Regions from separate parts of the Halomonas sp. DP8Y7-3 genome, predicted to be linked through region 1. Evidence: predicted binding sites of a transcription regulator. Region 1 holds the regulator's gene; the other holds the start of a gene.
What was found. The regulator FNR, encoded in region 1, switches genes on or off when oxygen is low (the NO sensors DNR and NnrR bind a similar motif). The targets are predictions, from matches to a motif close to TTGATNTANATCAA.

Region 1 (7,334 bases):
ATTCATAGGAGTCACCCCCTGATGTCTTCGTCCGATCCCCAGGTGCCACCCTGGTACAAGCAGTTCTGGCCCTGGTTTCTGATTGCTTTGCTGCTGTCCTCGGTCACTTTCAGCATGGTCTACCTGGCGCTGTCGATCCGCTATTTCGATGGCTCGGTACCGGACGACTATTACAAGGAGGGGCTGGCGATCAATGTTCAGCTGGAAAAGCAGCAGCGCGCCGAAGCCCTTGGGCTGGCAGCCGATCTACGGATCGATGCCACCACCGGGGACGTGGTCGTCCAGCTGCTCGGCGACGAGCGCCCCGAGCGCCTCCAGCTGGAGCTGAAGTTTCCCACCGATGGCGATCGCGACCGCCTGCTGACCCTGAGCCACACCCGTAGTGGGCAATATGTTGGCACCCTGGAGCGCAACCTTCGCTACCGCTGGTATCTGCAGCTCCAGCCATGGATCGAGGACGGCAGCGGCGATGATGCTGCATGGCGCTTGACCGGCGAGGCGGAATTCCCGCAAGACGGCACCATTCACCTGACGCCAGGTCTGTGATGCCGGCTACCGATACTCCGCGGTCCTGCTACCACTGCGGCGCCACGGTGGAAGCAGGAGCCCACTGGTCGATCACCATCGATCAGCAAGCGCACCCTCTGTGCTGTCCCGGATGCGAAGCCGTGGCTCACGCCATTGTCGACGGTGGCCTCGATAGCTATTACCGCTTTCGCACCGCCATGCCTGAGCGCCCCTCGGCCACGCCCGCGGACGCCGAACGCTACCAGGTCTTCGATGACCCCGGCCTGCAAGCCCGATTCGTGCGCCAGCGCGACGGGCATCAGGTCGCCACCCTGGCGGTGGACGGTATCACCTGCGCCGCCTGCGCCTGGCTCATCGAGCATCGCCTGAACGCTCTCGATGGTCTGGCCAGCAGCGCCGTCAATCTGTCGCAACATCGCCTGCAGGTGAGCTGGGACCCGAGTCAGCTGACGCTGTCACGCATTCTTGCCGAGATGGCGGCCATCGGTTACCCCTCGCAACCCTACGAACCCGACCAGGCTCAACTGCGCCTCAAGCACCAGTCGCGCCAGATGGTTCGCCGCTTGATAGTGGCAGCGGTAGGCATGATGCAGGTGCTGATGTTCTCGATCCCCCATTACGTCGACAGCGGGGACCTCAGCGCTGATTTCGACCAGCTGTTTGCCTGGCTATCACTGGCGCTGACGACGCCTGTCGTGCTGTATGCCGCTCAACCGTTCTTCCTGGGCGCCTTGCGGGACGTACGCTCGCGCATACTCGGCATGGATGTTCCCGTCTCCCTGGCCATCGGTGGCGCCTACCTGGCGAGCTGCTGGTCGGTGGTCAGCCAATCGGGAGATCGCTACTTCGATTCGGTCAGCATGTTCACCTTCTTCCTGCTGTTCGGTCGCTATCTGGAATCCCGCGCCCGCGCCCACTACGGGCGCCAGGGCAACGTTCTGGCCAGCGCCTTGCCCAGCGCTGCAGTGCGCGTCGAGGCCAATGGCGACGAACGGGTCATTCCCGCCAGCAAGCTCGAACCGGGTGATCGCGTGCGCGTCAGTCCTGGCTCACTGATTCCGGCTGACGGCGTCCTGACATCAGGCGTGGCACAGATCGACGAATCGCTGCTGACCGGTGAGTCGCTGCCCTCACTACGACGACAGGGCGATATCGTTCACGCTGGCACGCTGTGCATCGACAGCCCGGTGGAGCTCGACGTCCTGCGTGTCGGTGACGCGACCCGCGCAGCGGGCATCCTTGACCTTACCGACCGAGCCTTTGCCCATCGCCCGCGTATCGCCAAGGTGGCAGAGCAGGTGTCTCACCGCTTTGTCCTGAATCTGCTGATCATCACCACGCTGGTCGCCATGGCCTGGTGGTGGATCGACCCCAGTCGTAGCCTGTGGGTCACCCTGTCGGTGCTTGTCGTCACCTGTCCCTGCGCCTTGGCACTGGCCACGCCTACCGCCTTGACCGTCGCCCACGGGCGTCTGCGTCGCGCCGGCGTGCTGGTCGCTCGCGCCGATGCGCTGGAAACCCTGGCCCGCCTCGACCGCATCATCTTTGACAAGACCGGCACCCTGACTCGAGGCCAGCTGCGCCTGGCCGAGCACCGACGCCTCACGGCAGACTGCCTTGCAGGCATCGACCCTCGTCAGCTGGCCGCAGCGCTGGAAGTCGGCTCGGAGCACCCGGTCGCTCATGCCTTCCGGCCCTGGCGCGACGCCCGAGTCACGGCCAGCGACATTCGCAACGTCCCCGGTCAGGGTGTCGAAGGTTACCTGGCTGGGCAGTGTTGGCGCCTTGGACGCCCGGACTTTGCCCTGACCAGCCAGCCCCCCCTCGACGTACCAGGCGACGGCCTGTGGCTGCTGCTGGCATGCGAGGGGCAGGCTGTCGCCTGGTTCCAGCTACACGACCAGCCCCGCACAGACGCCGCCATGACCCTTGCGGCTATCCGCGAAGCGGGTATCGAGATCGAGATCCTGTCCGGCGATCGCCCCGGCAACGTTCAGCCACTGGCCGATCAGCTGGGGGTAGCGCAGTGGCACGGCAACGCCAGTCCCGAGGACAAGCTCACATTGGTCCGCAAGCGTCAGCAAGCGGGAGAGGTCGTTGCCATGGTGGGAGATGGCATCAACGATGTGCCCGTTCTGGCCGGGGCGGACCTCGCCATTGCCGTTGCTGGCGCCAGTGACCTGACCCGCACTCGCGCCGACCTGATCTTGCTCGGCGAGCCGCTGGAGCGTATCGTCCAGGCTATCCATAGCGCACGCCAGACGCGCCGCATCATTCGCCAGAACCTCGCCTGGTCAGTGCTCTACAACGTCGTCGCGCTGCCCGCCGCCGCGCTGGGCTTCGTGCCTCCGTGGCTCGCCGCCATCGGCATGTCGATCAGCTCGCTGCTGGTCATAGGCAATGCCCTTCGCCTGCGACGCGCGGCGCCGCCATCATCCTCACGTCTTGCCGTAGCGGCACATGCTCAATGAACATTCTCTATCTGTTGATACCGCTGTCGCTGATCCTGTTGAGTCTGGCGGTATGGGCGTTTTTCTGGGCGGTTCGCAACGATCAATTCGACGATCTGGAGGGGCCTGCCTATCGCATCCTGTTCGAGGACGAAGACCCGCCGACACCGAACCCATCCAGAAAGCCGGCAAGAGAGACGCCGGTCGATGACGCAGCAGCCGACGAGCATGATTCCACGCCACCCCCTGGATCCTGAGCAGAACGCATGAACCCAGTAGGTCTAGACCTGCCGCCCGCGATGGCGGCGTTTGTCTTCGGGCTGCTTGGCGGAGCACATTGCATCGGCATGTGCGGCGGTATAATGAGTGCCCTGACCTTTGCCATTCCCCCGAGCATGCGCCACCCTATTCGTGTAGGAATTTTACTACTCGGCTACAACTCGGGGCGTCTGTTCAGCTACTGCCTGGCAGGCGCTATGGTCGCAAGCCTAGGCTCTGTGGTGGCGCTGGCACCGGGCATGCGGGACCTGCTGCAGGTGGTTGCCAGCCTGATGCTGATCACGATGGCGCTTTACATTGCCAACCTGTGGAAAGGGCTACGCTGGCTGGAGGCATTGGGCCAGCGCCTGTGGAGGTACCTGGAGCCAGCAGGACGTCGCCTGTTGCCAGTGGTCAAGCTACCTCAGGCGATTGCACTCGGGGCCATCTGGGGCTGGCTGCCCTGTGGCCTGGTGTATTCCATGCTGGCATGGAGCATGGCCATCGCAGACCCTGCCCGTGGAGCACTACTCATGCTCTGCTTTGGCCTGGGAACGCTACCGGCACTAGTGACAACAGGGATTGCTGCACGCCAACTGCAGAGTTTGCTGGCACACCCTGCCACTCGATTTATGGCAGCGGGCATGATTGTCGGTTTAGCTGTATGGAATATCCTACAAATTGTAGGAAATTGACGACCATCATATCGCCGCCAGATTATTGAGGCAAAAGAGGTATATGCACCTTTGGCCCAATATCTGCGTGTAGAATAGCGACAATAGCATGCAGCTAGGGCAAGCCAGTTTCCTACATGCCCTGCTCATCATGAACCCCAGACCCACAGGAGCTGCGAATGAGTCCATCGGCCCAAGATCGACGGCGCCCCATGCTACATGAGACTCGTTGCGAGTCCTGCAGCTTGAGTTCCCTGTGCCTTCCGTTGTCGCTGGAGACCGCTGACCTCGAGCGCTTCGATTCCATTATCCGTCGTCACCCTCCGATCAAGAAGGGCACTCGGCTGGTCGAGCAGGGAGATCGCTTCACGAGCGTCTTCGCGGTTCGCTCCGGTAGTCTCAAGCAGATCACCACCGAGGGTAGTGGCGAAGCGCAGCTGACCAACTTCTTCTTGCCCAGTGAACTGGTCGGCCTGGATGGCATCGACGACGGCAGATACCCCGGCAGCGTGGTGGCACTCGAGACCACGACCGTATGTGAGATTCCCTTCGATCGCCTTGACGCCCTGACCCAGACGCTGCCGGAACTACGCGCGCAACTGTTCCGCACCCTCAGCAAGGAGCTGCGCGAAGATCGCCGCATGATGCAGCTGCTGTCGCGCAAGACCGCTGACCAACGACTGGCCTGCTTCTTCCTCGGTCTGTCCGACCGTTTCCGACGTCGCGGCTACTCGCCGTTCAGCTTCCGCCTGTCCATGTCCCGGGCAGATATCGGCAACCACCTGGGACTTGCCGTCGAAACGGTCAGCCGCATTCTGGGGCGCTTTCAACAGCAGGACCTGGTGGCGGTCTCTGGACGGGAGGTCAATATCCTGGACCTCGCCTCACTGTCGAACCTGGCTGACACCGACGCCAGCTGATCCCGCGGCGCTGACAGGGCCTGCGGCCGACAGCGACCGATAGACGTCGTGCCACGCCCCAAGCCCAGCCCCCCTAGGTAGGGCGACGATATACCGGCTCCATCAACAAAAGAGGCCGCATCCCAGGATGCGGCCTCTTGCTATCTTATCGGGACGAGCGTTCAGACATTGAAGAGGGCCACTGCGTGATGTGGCCCTAGCTCGCTTCACGCTTCAGCAGTGCCTTTTCAGCAAGGCATGTTCAGCAGAGGCTCTTCAGCAGGGCGTGTTCAGGCGAGCTTAGTCGGCATCAACGATATCAATACGCCGAGCCTGGCGATGCGCCTGCTCGGCCTCCAGCCCTTCAAAGTCGAACAGCTCGCGGTCCGCCAGCTGCGAGGGTGCCACGTTGGTCACGGCCTTGAACATGCTCTCCAGGCGCCCAGGGTGCTTGGCCTCCCACTCTGCCAGCATTTCCTTCACCACCTGGCGCTGCAGGTTGGGCTGCGAACCGCAGAGATTGCAGGGAATGATCGGAAAGGCCATGGCATCGCTGTAGGCCTGGATGTCCGCCTCGCGGCAGTACGCCAGCGGCCGGATGACAATGTTCTTGCCATCATCGGACAGCAGCTTGGGCGGCATGGCCTTGAGACTTCCTCCGAAGAACATGTTGAGGAACAGCGTCTCGAGAATATCCTCGCGGTGGTGTCCCAGGGCAATCTTGGTCGCACCGATCTCTTCCGCAAAACCGTACAGCGACCCTCGGCGCAGTCGCGAGCACAGCGCGCAGGTGGTCTTGCCCTCGGGGGTCTTTTCCTTCACCACCGAGTAGGTGTCACGCTCGAGGATGTGGTAGTCCACGCCAATGCTGTCCAGGTAGTCCGGTAGCACGTGCTCGGGAAAGCCGGGCTGCTTCTGGTCGAGGTTGACCGCCACCAGGGAGAAGTTCACCGGCGCATTGCGCTGCAGGCTGCGAAGAATCTCGAGCATGGTGTAGCTGTCCTTGCCGCCGGACAGGCATACCATGACCTTGTCGCCTTCCTGAATCATGCCGTAATCGATGATGGCGTTGCCGGTCTGACGCCGCAGACGCTTCTGCAGCTTGTTGAACTCGCGCTTGGCCTTGGCCTGGGCGCGCTCGTCGTCAGCTGCCGGGGACGCGGCATCACGACGGTCGAGGACACGGGGATCAAACAGGGAGGCGGAAGCGGGCTGAGCAGACATGGGCTGGGCACATCACGGCTGAAAATGAAGACCCGCTAGTCTATCACTCACGTCCGCTACAGGCGAAGAAGTCAGCAACCACTCACCCCTGCGATTACGCTGGTTCACAACCGCGTATCCTGGGCCAAGGTGCTTTTGACTAGCCGCCCTGTGACTAGCCGCCCTGTGAAGAGAGGACCTGTGACAAGACGACCTGTGGCTAGACGACTTGTAGTGCCAGCAGATAGCGCGCCACCACACCAAGCAACAGCAGCAAGATGCCGAAGCGTTGCCAGGCGTGCTCACTCACCGTCAGCGTCAGACGCTTCTCCCAGAACTTGACCATCCCCCACAGGTCACGGGTGCGGCGATAGTACTGGCAGTAAGCCACCATCACAGCCAACAGGCCAAGCGATAGCAAGGTCGGCTCAAGCAACATCATCAGACCATGAAGGCTCATGCAAAGATCTCCCCATTACGGTGACTACGGCACCTGACACGCCGCTCGTCCCAGGTCACGCGTCGTGACAGCGGCGTGGATGGCATCATCGGGACGACTCGGCCAGCGCGTCGGCGTCCAGCCGCAAATGCATCAGTGCCGTAGTGACGGCATCACCCAATGCGGTATGCCGTCCCATGATCGGCACTCCCAGGCGCTCTGCCAATTGTTCGAAAGTCGGCTGCAGCTCAAGTTCGGGATGGCTGCGCCGCATCCGCTTGCGGTACTGCTGCGCCACATCGATGGTGGCGTTAGGCAACGAGAAGCCAAACTCCGCCTTGAGATAGCGATCGAGCATGGCCAGGTCAAAGTCGATGCACCACCCCACCAGCGGACGGTTGCCGATGAATTCCAGCAGCGTCTCGAGGGCATCACGCACCGGCATTCCCCCCTCAAGATCGACCCCACGCAGGCGGTGAATCTTGATGGAATCACCATCCAGGCTGGCCGGGGGCTCCAGGCGCAGATCAAGCGACTCGCTGGTCAACACGCGCCCATCGTGGATCCGCACTGCCGCAATCGACACCAGTTCGGCGCGACGCGTATCCAGGCCGGTGGTCTCACAGTCGATGGACACCAACTCATCACCGGTGTAGGGATTGAACAGCCAGGCAAAATCGCCATCGGCTTGACGACGGCGGTCGGCCGCACGTCTGATCGCTCGCAGCATGGGGTACTCTCCTAAACGAAACCACTGACGCCAGGTCAGTTTTCCCTGAGGCGATGCCTCGACGCTCATGCATACTCCAGGTGATAACGATGGGACAGACTGCCCTTGAACTCCTTCACCAGATGAAGTGCCTCCCGCAACAGGTCACGCTCC
Region 2 (7,334 bases), on a different contig from region 1:
GCAGCGCCGGTGATAGCCAGCACTTCTCATCTGAGCTATTGAACCGCTTCGAGCGCGAACGTCCCAGCCTGCCAGCCTTGGCATTGACCACTGACACCTCGACGCTGACCTCCATTGCCAACGATTACAGCTACAACGAGGTCTTCTCCAAGCAGATTCGCGCCCTGGGACAGCCCGGCGACGTGCTGCTGGCCATCTCTACCAGCGGCAACTCCGCCAACGTCATCCAGGCCATCCAGGCGGCCCATGATCGCGACATGACCGTTGTGGCCCTGACTGGCCGCGACGGCGGCAACATGGCCTCGCTGCTGGGACAGGATGATTGCGAGATTCGCGTCCCAGCGACGTCCACGGCGCGCATCCAGGAGGTGCACCTGCTGGTCATCCATTGCCTGTGCGATCTGATCGACGAACAACTTTTTGGTGCAAGCGAGTAACGAGTGAATATCATGAAACAACCCCACACCCGTCCCACACGCCCCTTGCTGGCCGCCCTGCTGCTCTCCGTTGCCCTGGCGGGATGCACCACCGTCACCTCGGTGACCAACCCCGGCACCATTGACGAGGACTACGGCGAACGCACCTTGGGTGCCACGGTGGAAGACGAGAGCATCGAGACCAAGGCGGCTCACAACCTGGGACGCACCGATGCTCGACTGGCCGACGCCCGTATCAACGTCGACAGCTACAACGGCGTGGTCCTGCTGACCGGCCAGGTGCCCAGTGCTGAACTCAAGCAGCGCGCCGAAGAGGTGGTCAGCCAAGTGCGCAACGTGCGCCGCGTACACAACGAACTGACCGTGGCAGCAAACCTGCCCACCAGCCAGCGCCTCAATGACGCCTGGCTAGACACCAAGGCACGCACCGCATTGGCCACCAGCGATCAGGTGGACTCCGGAAGAATCACCGTGGTGACGGAAAACGCCACCGTTTATCTGATGGGACTGGTCACCCACGCCGAGGCGGACCGTGCGGTAAATATTGTCTCCAACGCGGGCGGAATGGAGCGCATCGTCAAGGTATTCGACTACATCGACTGATGCTGCCGGCACCGCGAAAAAAAACGGCGTCCCCATGGGGACGCCGTTTTTTTGGCAATAATGCCAGCGCTACCGCCTGATACCCACACCATGGTGACAGCGCAGCGCACTACCGGGGGTGAGCCCCAGCGTTACTTGATGACCCGCAACGAAGGCCGCCCCTTGCGCGGAGGCTTCGCCTGCCCATCACTCTTGGCGTCGGTCTCGGCGTCGGTCTCGTCAGCCTCTGCCGCCGAGGTCCGCTCTTCCTCGCCACTGGACTCAGCGCTGTGCTGGTCCGACGGCTCGGCGCCTGCCTGTGGGCGCTTGACACTCTCAAGCACAGGCGCCTCATCAACATCGTTGGCCTCATCGGTCGGCAACTCAGGCTCATGACCAAACACCATGCCCACACCGTTTTCGCGAGCGTACAGCGCGATCAACGCAGGGATGGGAACAAAGAGGAGCTCTGACTTGCCGCTGAAGCGTGCGGAAAACCGAATCATGTCATTGCCCATATGCAGGTCACGCACTGCACTTGGGCCAAGGTTCAAAACGATTTGTCCATTCTGGACAAACTGTCTCGGCACCTCGACATTGTCGTACTCGGCATCAACGACGATATAGGGGGTCAATTCGTTATCCAGCAGCCACTCATAGAGCGCCCTGGCCAGATAGGGTCGACTGGACTTCATACTTTGGCCCTCTTGGTTGGCAAATGGGAACTCGGATCGTCCCGACCGAGGCCGGCTTCCCGGGGTGTCGCCACACTGGGCGTACTCCGTGCCTGCAACCAGGCAGCCGCACCACGGCAACATGCAGAAAGGCGAGAGGCCGCAGCGCTCTCGCCGTCATTCTTTCGGGACCGCTCGCGGCCCCGAACGGCGCGTCGCCACCCAGCACCGACTCTCACCGGGCAGGTTACCTTCAGGGACGAATTTCGCGCTCGGCTTCGGACAGAGAAGCGCGGAAGCCATCACGAGCAAACACTTTTTCCATGTAGCTCATCAACGGACGCACCTGCTTCTCCGGCAGCTCGATGTTGAGCGCGGGCAAACGCCACAGAATCGGCGCCAGGCAGCAGTCCACCAGAGTGAACTCTTCGCTCATGAAGAACGGCATGTCTTCGAAGATCGGCGAGATCCCTATCAGGCTCTCCCGCAGTTCCTTACGCGCCTTGTCGGCTTCCTTCTTGCTGCCGGACAGGATGCGATCGACCATCGGGCACCACTCGCGCTCGATGCGGTGCATCCAAAGACGGCTCTGAGCACGCGCAACGGGGTAGACCGGCAGCAGCGGCGGATGCGGAAAACGCTCGTCCAGATACTCCATCATGACCTTGGACTCGTACAACACCAGGTCACGATCCAACAGCGTCGGCACGCTGTTGTACGGGTTCAGGTCCGCAAGCTCCTCGGGATGCTTGTCGTCAGTCACTTCGACAATATCCACTGCGACGCCCTTTTCAGCCAGCACGATCCGCACACGGTGACTGAAATGGTCCTCGCCACCGGAATAGAAGATCATCGACGACCGCTTGGCCACTACACCCATGAAACAATCCTCGCATCAGTTCAAGCCGGGATGATAACACGACAACCCCCTGTACGGGGGGCAAGAAGGGGACATCTTTCACCCTCGCGCGAGCGTTTTCGCCACACGGGGCGACACATCATAGCGCACAACGCACTGCGGGCGCATGGTCTCCCATACGCCCGCCCGTGCTGTCACTGCGTCAATGAATGTCGCGCCAATACTCACGCTTGAGGAAGTACGCCACGATGCCGAACAAAAATATGAAGATCAGCACCTTGGGGCCCAGTGCCTGGGCATGAAGCTTGGACGGCTCGCCGACGTAGGCAAGAAAGTTGGTCAGGTCATACACGGCCTGCTCGAACTCCTTGGGCTCCATGCTGCCGGGCGAGGTAATCTGCAACGTCTCGCAGGACTGGAACTTGCCCGTCAGCGGGTCCAGCTCGGCGTCGCCTACCGCATGATCAGACGCCGCGCAGACCTGCTCCTGAACCCCCTGCAGAGGCTCCAGCACGTTGGGCATGCCTACAGACGGGAACACCACATTATTCACCCCGGTCGCCCGCTCGCTGTCGCGATAGAAGCTCAGCAGGTACGTGTAGATCCAATCGGTACCCCGCAGCCTTGCCTCCAAGGTCAGGTCGGGTGGCGCCTTGCCGAACCACACTTCTGCATCCTCGGCGCTCATGGCCTTGTGCATTTGATCGTTGTAGCCGAGATCCGGCGAAAAGATCAGATTATCCTCGACCAGATCCTGAGGCATATCCAGGTCTTCTGCAGCCCGTGAAAACCGCTGGTACTCGAGCGAATGACAGCCCATGCAGTAATTCACGTACAGCTTCATCCCGCTCTGCAGAGACGCCTGGTTTTCCAGGTCCGGCGACATGCTGCGCAGATGCACCCCCTCTCCGCCCGCGGCCAAGGCGGCCATGGGGACTAGCGCGAAGAGCAGTGCGAACAGTTGCTTTTTCATTAGCCAGTCACCCTTTCAGGAACGGGTTTGGTCTTCTCCAGCCGGGTATAGACCGGCATCAGCAGGAAGAAGGCAAAGTAGATCACCGTGCAGACCTGGGCAAGCAACGTGCGGCCTGCCGTGGGTGGCAATACCCCAAGCACACCAAGAATCACGAAGCTGATGGCAAACAGCACCAGCATGATCTTCGAGATCCAGCCTTTGTAACGAATCGAACGCACCGGCGAGCGGTCAAGCCAGGGCAGCACGAACAGCACCGCAATGGCTGCGCCCATGAAGATGACGCCGAGGAACTTGGCATCAAGACCGAACAGCGAGAAGGTAATCGCGCGCAGGATGGCGTAGAACGGCGTGAAGTACCAGACCGGCGCGATATGATCCGGGGTCTTCAAGGGATTCGCCGGCTCGAAGTTGGGCTTCTCGAGGAAATACCCGCCACCTTCGGGGAAGTAGAAGATCACCGCACAGAAGACAAACAGGAACACGGCGACACCCACGATGTCCTTGACCGTGTAGTAGGGATGGAAGGGTATCCCGTCCAGCGGTTTGCCGGTTTCATCCTTCTTGGCCTTGATGTCGATGCCATCAGGATTGTTGGAGCCCACTTCATGCAGAGCAATGATGTGCAGCACCACCAATGCCAGGATCACGATCGGCAGCGCCACCACGTGCAGGGCAAAGAAGCGGTTCAGGGTAATCCCGGAGATCAAGTAATCTCCGCGTACCCACTGGGCCAGGTCCGGACCGATGCCGGGGATGGCGGAAAACAGGGAAATGATGACCTGAGCGCCCCAGTAGGACATCTGCCCCCAGGGCAGCAGGTAACCCATGAAAGCCTCGGCCATCAGCGCCAGGTAGATCGCCATGCCGAAGATCCAGACCAGCTCACGGGGCGCCTTGTAGGAGCCATAGAGCAGACCACGGAACATATGCAGATAGACCACCAGGAAGAATGCCGAGGCGCCGGTGGAATGCATGTAGCGGATCAGCCAGCCGTACTCCACATCCCGCATGATGTATTCGACGGAGGCAAAGGCGCCCTCGGCGCTGGGGTTGAAACTCATGGTCAGCCAGACGCCGGTCAGAATCTGATTGACCAGCACCAGCAGAGCGAGGGATCCGAAGAAGTACCAGAAATTAAAGTTCTTGGGCGCGTAATACTCTGACAGATGCTCCTGCCACATCTGGGTCGCCGGGAATCTATCGTCGATCCAGCGCATGAGACCGCGCTCGGCCTTGGCCTTGTTGGGATTTGCCATTACGCACCCTCCCCGTCTTCACCGACCACGATGACCGACTCGTTGACAAAGTAATAGGGCGGAACCTCCAGGTTCACGGGAGCGGGAACGTTGCGAAAGACCCTGCCCGCCAGATCAAAACGCGAACCGTGGCAAGGACAGAAGAAGCCGCCCGGCCAGTCTTCTACCCCCACCCCTTCGGCATTGGGTTCGGGCTTGAACAGCGGCGAACAGCCAAGGTGCGTACAGATCCCCACCAGCACCCCGATCTCAGGCCGAATGGAGCGCAAATGGCCTCCGGCATAGCCGGGCTGCTGCGGCTTGGCAGACTCGGGGTCGGCCAGCACGTCTTCTCCCAGCGCCTCGGTGCGCTCAATCATCTCCGGAGTGCGATTGATGACCCATACAGGCCGCCCGCGCCACTCGACGGTCATTCTCTGCCCCGGCTCGAGCTTCGAGATATCCGCCTGAACGGGAGCCCCTGCCGCCCGCGCTCTGGCACTCGGCTGCCAGGATGCCACAAAGGGAACCGCTACCCCGACAGTGCCGACCGCCCCAACCACGGAGGTAGCACCCACGAGGAAACGGCGCCGCCCCTTGTTCACGCCGTTGTCTGCCATGATCTGGTTTCTCCCATCAGACTTTATCCGTTGTTGTTTTCACGGTCCCTTGAATGTCCGTGACCACGGATACAAGTGGCTTGTATGTTAGGAAATCCCCCCCACCCGCACAAGAAGACCTCCGGGCAAGACCCCCCGTGCAAGCCCCATACATTTGACATGGAACAACTTTATGACGATGTGCCCGAGCGCCCTGCGGCAAAAGAAGGGCCTCAAGCGCATCAAGGCCGCAACTCCAGCCTCACAGGACGGCTAGCGGATCAGCACAAAAGTCCCCATCGAAGCGTCACCAACGGTCGCATCGCGGAACACGCCAGGCACACGCCCGGCCTGGTCGAGTACAGCACTCGCGGCAGACGCAGCGTGGTAAAAGGGGTAGCGCACTGGAAACCAAGAGGGATGCACGCTAGCAAGAAGGGGGCAGCGCAAGGAGACCATCAGAGGTCGAGCTAGAGAAAAAGCGACAGGAAGGGATAAAAGGAAGAGACACAAGAAGAAGCACAAGAAGATCTACAAGAAGCGGGAGACGCAGAGAGGACACGAGAAACGCACGGAGCGACAGCCCCTGGGACCGAACTCGGGCTCGCTACCGACGTAGACGCCACGCGCACACGCGCAAAAACCGCATCCGAAAACGACAGCGCCCGGGCCAATGGCCCGGGCGCCGTGCGATCGGCAAGCGTATCGATTAACGCTTGGAGAACTGCGGGCGACGACGCGCCTTGCGCAGACCGACCTTCTTACGCTCGACTTCACGTGCGTCACGAGTGACGTAGCCAGCTGCGCGCAGCGGCTTGCGGAAGTCTTCGTTGTACTGCATCAGGGCACGGGTAATGCCGTGACGGATAGCGCCAGCCTGGGCACTGCCGCCGCCGCCCTTGACGGTGACGTAGACGTCGAACTGCTCGAGAGTCTCGGTCAGTTCCAGCGGCTGACGAACCACCATGCGACCGGTAACACGGCCGAAGTATTCGTTCAGGTCACGGCTGTTGACGGTGATCTTGCCGGTGCCCGGCTTCAGGAAGACGCGCGCGGTAGAGGTCTTGCGGCGCCCGGTACCGTAATACTGCTGTGTCATGGCGAAGATTCCCTCAGATGTTCAGTTCTTGCGGCTGCTGGGCAGCGTGCGGATGTTCGGAACCGGCGTAGACCTTGAGCTTGGCGTGCATGGCACGACCCAGCGGGCCCTTCGGCAGCATGCCCTTGACGGCGCCTTCGATGACACGCTCAGGAGCGTGGTCGATCAGCTGATTGAAGGTCATGGAGCGCAGGCCACCCGGGTAACCGGTGTGACGGTGGTACATCTTGTCGCTGGCCTTGTTGCCAGTCACCTTCACCTTCTCGGCGTTGATGACGACGATGTAGTCACCGGTGTCCACATGGGGAGTGTATTCCGGCTTGTGCTTGCCACGCAGGCGGCGAGCAATTTCGGTAGCCAGACGACCGAGCGTCTTGTCCGCGGCATCGACGACATACCAGTCGCGCTGGACGGACTGCGGCTTAGCACTGAACGTCTTCATGGATGAAATCACCAATTCGATGTGTTGGATCTCCCGGCCCTTCTCCTGATAGCGCTTGAATACTCGCGATACCAGGCAGCACCGTGCAGAGATCATCCCTATTTTTCTTGGTTGCCCGACACCACAACCCATCGGGGTGTCGGCACAACGGTCGAGCGAGCGCGCATTCTACACAACCACACGCTCGACGTCACCCTCTGTTTCTCCAGTGGGGTCTTTTCCTGACAGCCGACGGCGGTGGCTCACGGCTTGTGCGGCAAGGCCAGATACTCCCGTGACTGCATTTCCTGCAGCCGCGACAGCGTTCGCTCAAATTCGAACTCGAGCTTACCCCCGTGATACAGCGCTTCGGCCTCCACCTCAGCCGACATCAGCAGCTTCACGCCGCGATCATAGAACTCGTCGACCATGTTGATAAACCGGCGTGCCTG

Region 2: a site for FNR is predicted at 5,538-5,551, ahead of petA (ubiquinol-cytochrome c reductase iron-sulfur subunit). Genes of this name have one in related genera too.

Annotation. Positions count from the first base shown of each region.
Region 1 is NZ_JAHVIO010000009.1:264,043-271,376, reverse strand. It holds gene ccoG (cytochrome c oxidase accessory protein CcoG) at 1-22, shown strand, start outside; gene KUV86_RS10920 (FixH family protein) at 22-546, shown strand; gene KUV86_RS10915 (heavy metal translocating P-type ATPase) at 546-2,999, shown strand; gene ccoS (cbb3-type cytochrome oxidase assembly protein CcoS) at 2,996-3,235, shown strand; gene KUV86_RS10905 (sulfite exporter TauE/SafE family protein) at 3,245-3,931, shown strand; gene fnr (fumarate/nitrate reduction transcriptional regulator Fnr) at 4,090-4,830, shown strand; gene ttcA (tRNA 2-thiocytidine(32) synthetase TtcA) at 5,110-6,033, opposite strand; gene KUV86_RS10890 (hypothetical protein) at 6,233-6,472, opposite strand; gene KUV86_RS10885 (3'-5' exonuclease) at 6,558-7,181, opposite strand; gene KUV86_RS10880 (putative nucleotidyltransferase substrate binding domain-containing protein) at 7,247-7,334, opposite strand, start outside.
Region 2 is NZ_JAHVIO010000014.1:308,940-316,273, forward strand. It holds gene KUV86_RS15895 (phosphoheptose isomerase) at 1-437, shown strand, start outside; gene KUV86_RS15900 (BON domain-containing protein) at 450-1,040, shown strand; gene KUV86_RS15905 (ClpXP protease specificity-enhancing factor) at 1,172-1,714, opposite strand; gene sspA (stringent starvation protein SspA) at 1,947-2,573, opposite strand; gene KUV86_RS15915 (cytochrome c1) at 2,755-3,525, opposite strand; gene KUV86_RS15920 (cytochrome b) at 3,525-4,784, opposite strand; gene petA (ubiquinol-cytochrome c reductase iron-sulfur subunit) at 4,784-5,383, opposite strand; gene rpsI (30S ribosomal protein S9) at 6,072-6,461, opposite strand; gene rplM (50S ribosomal protein L13) at 6,475-6,903, opposite strand; gene zapE (cell division protein ZapE) at 7,146-7,334, opposite strand, start outside.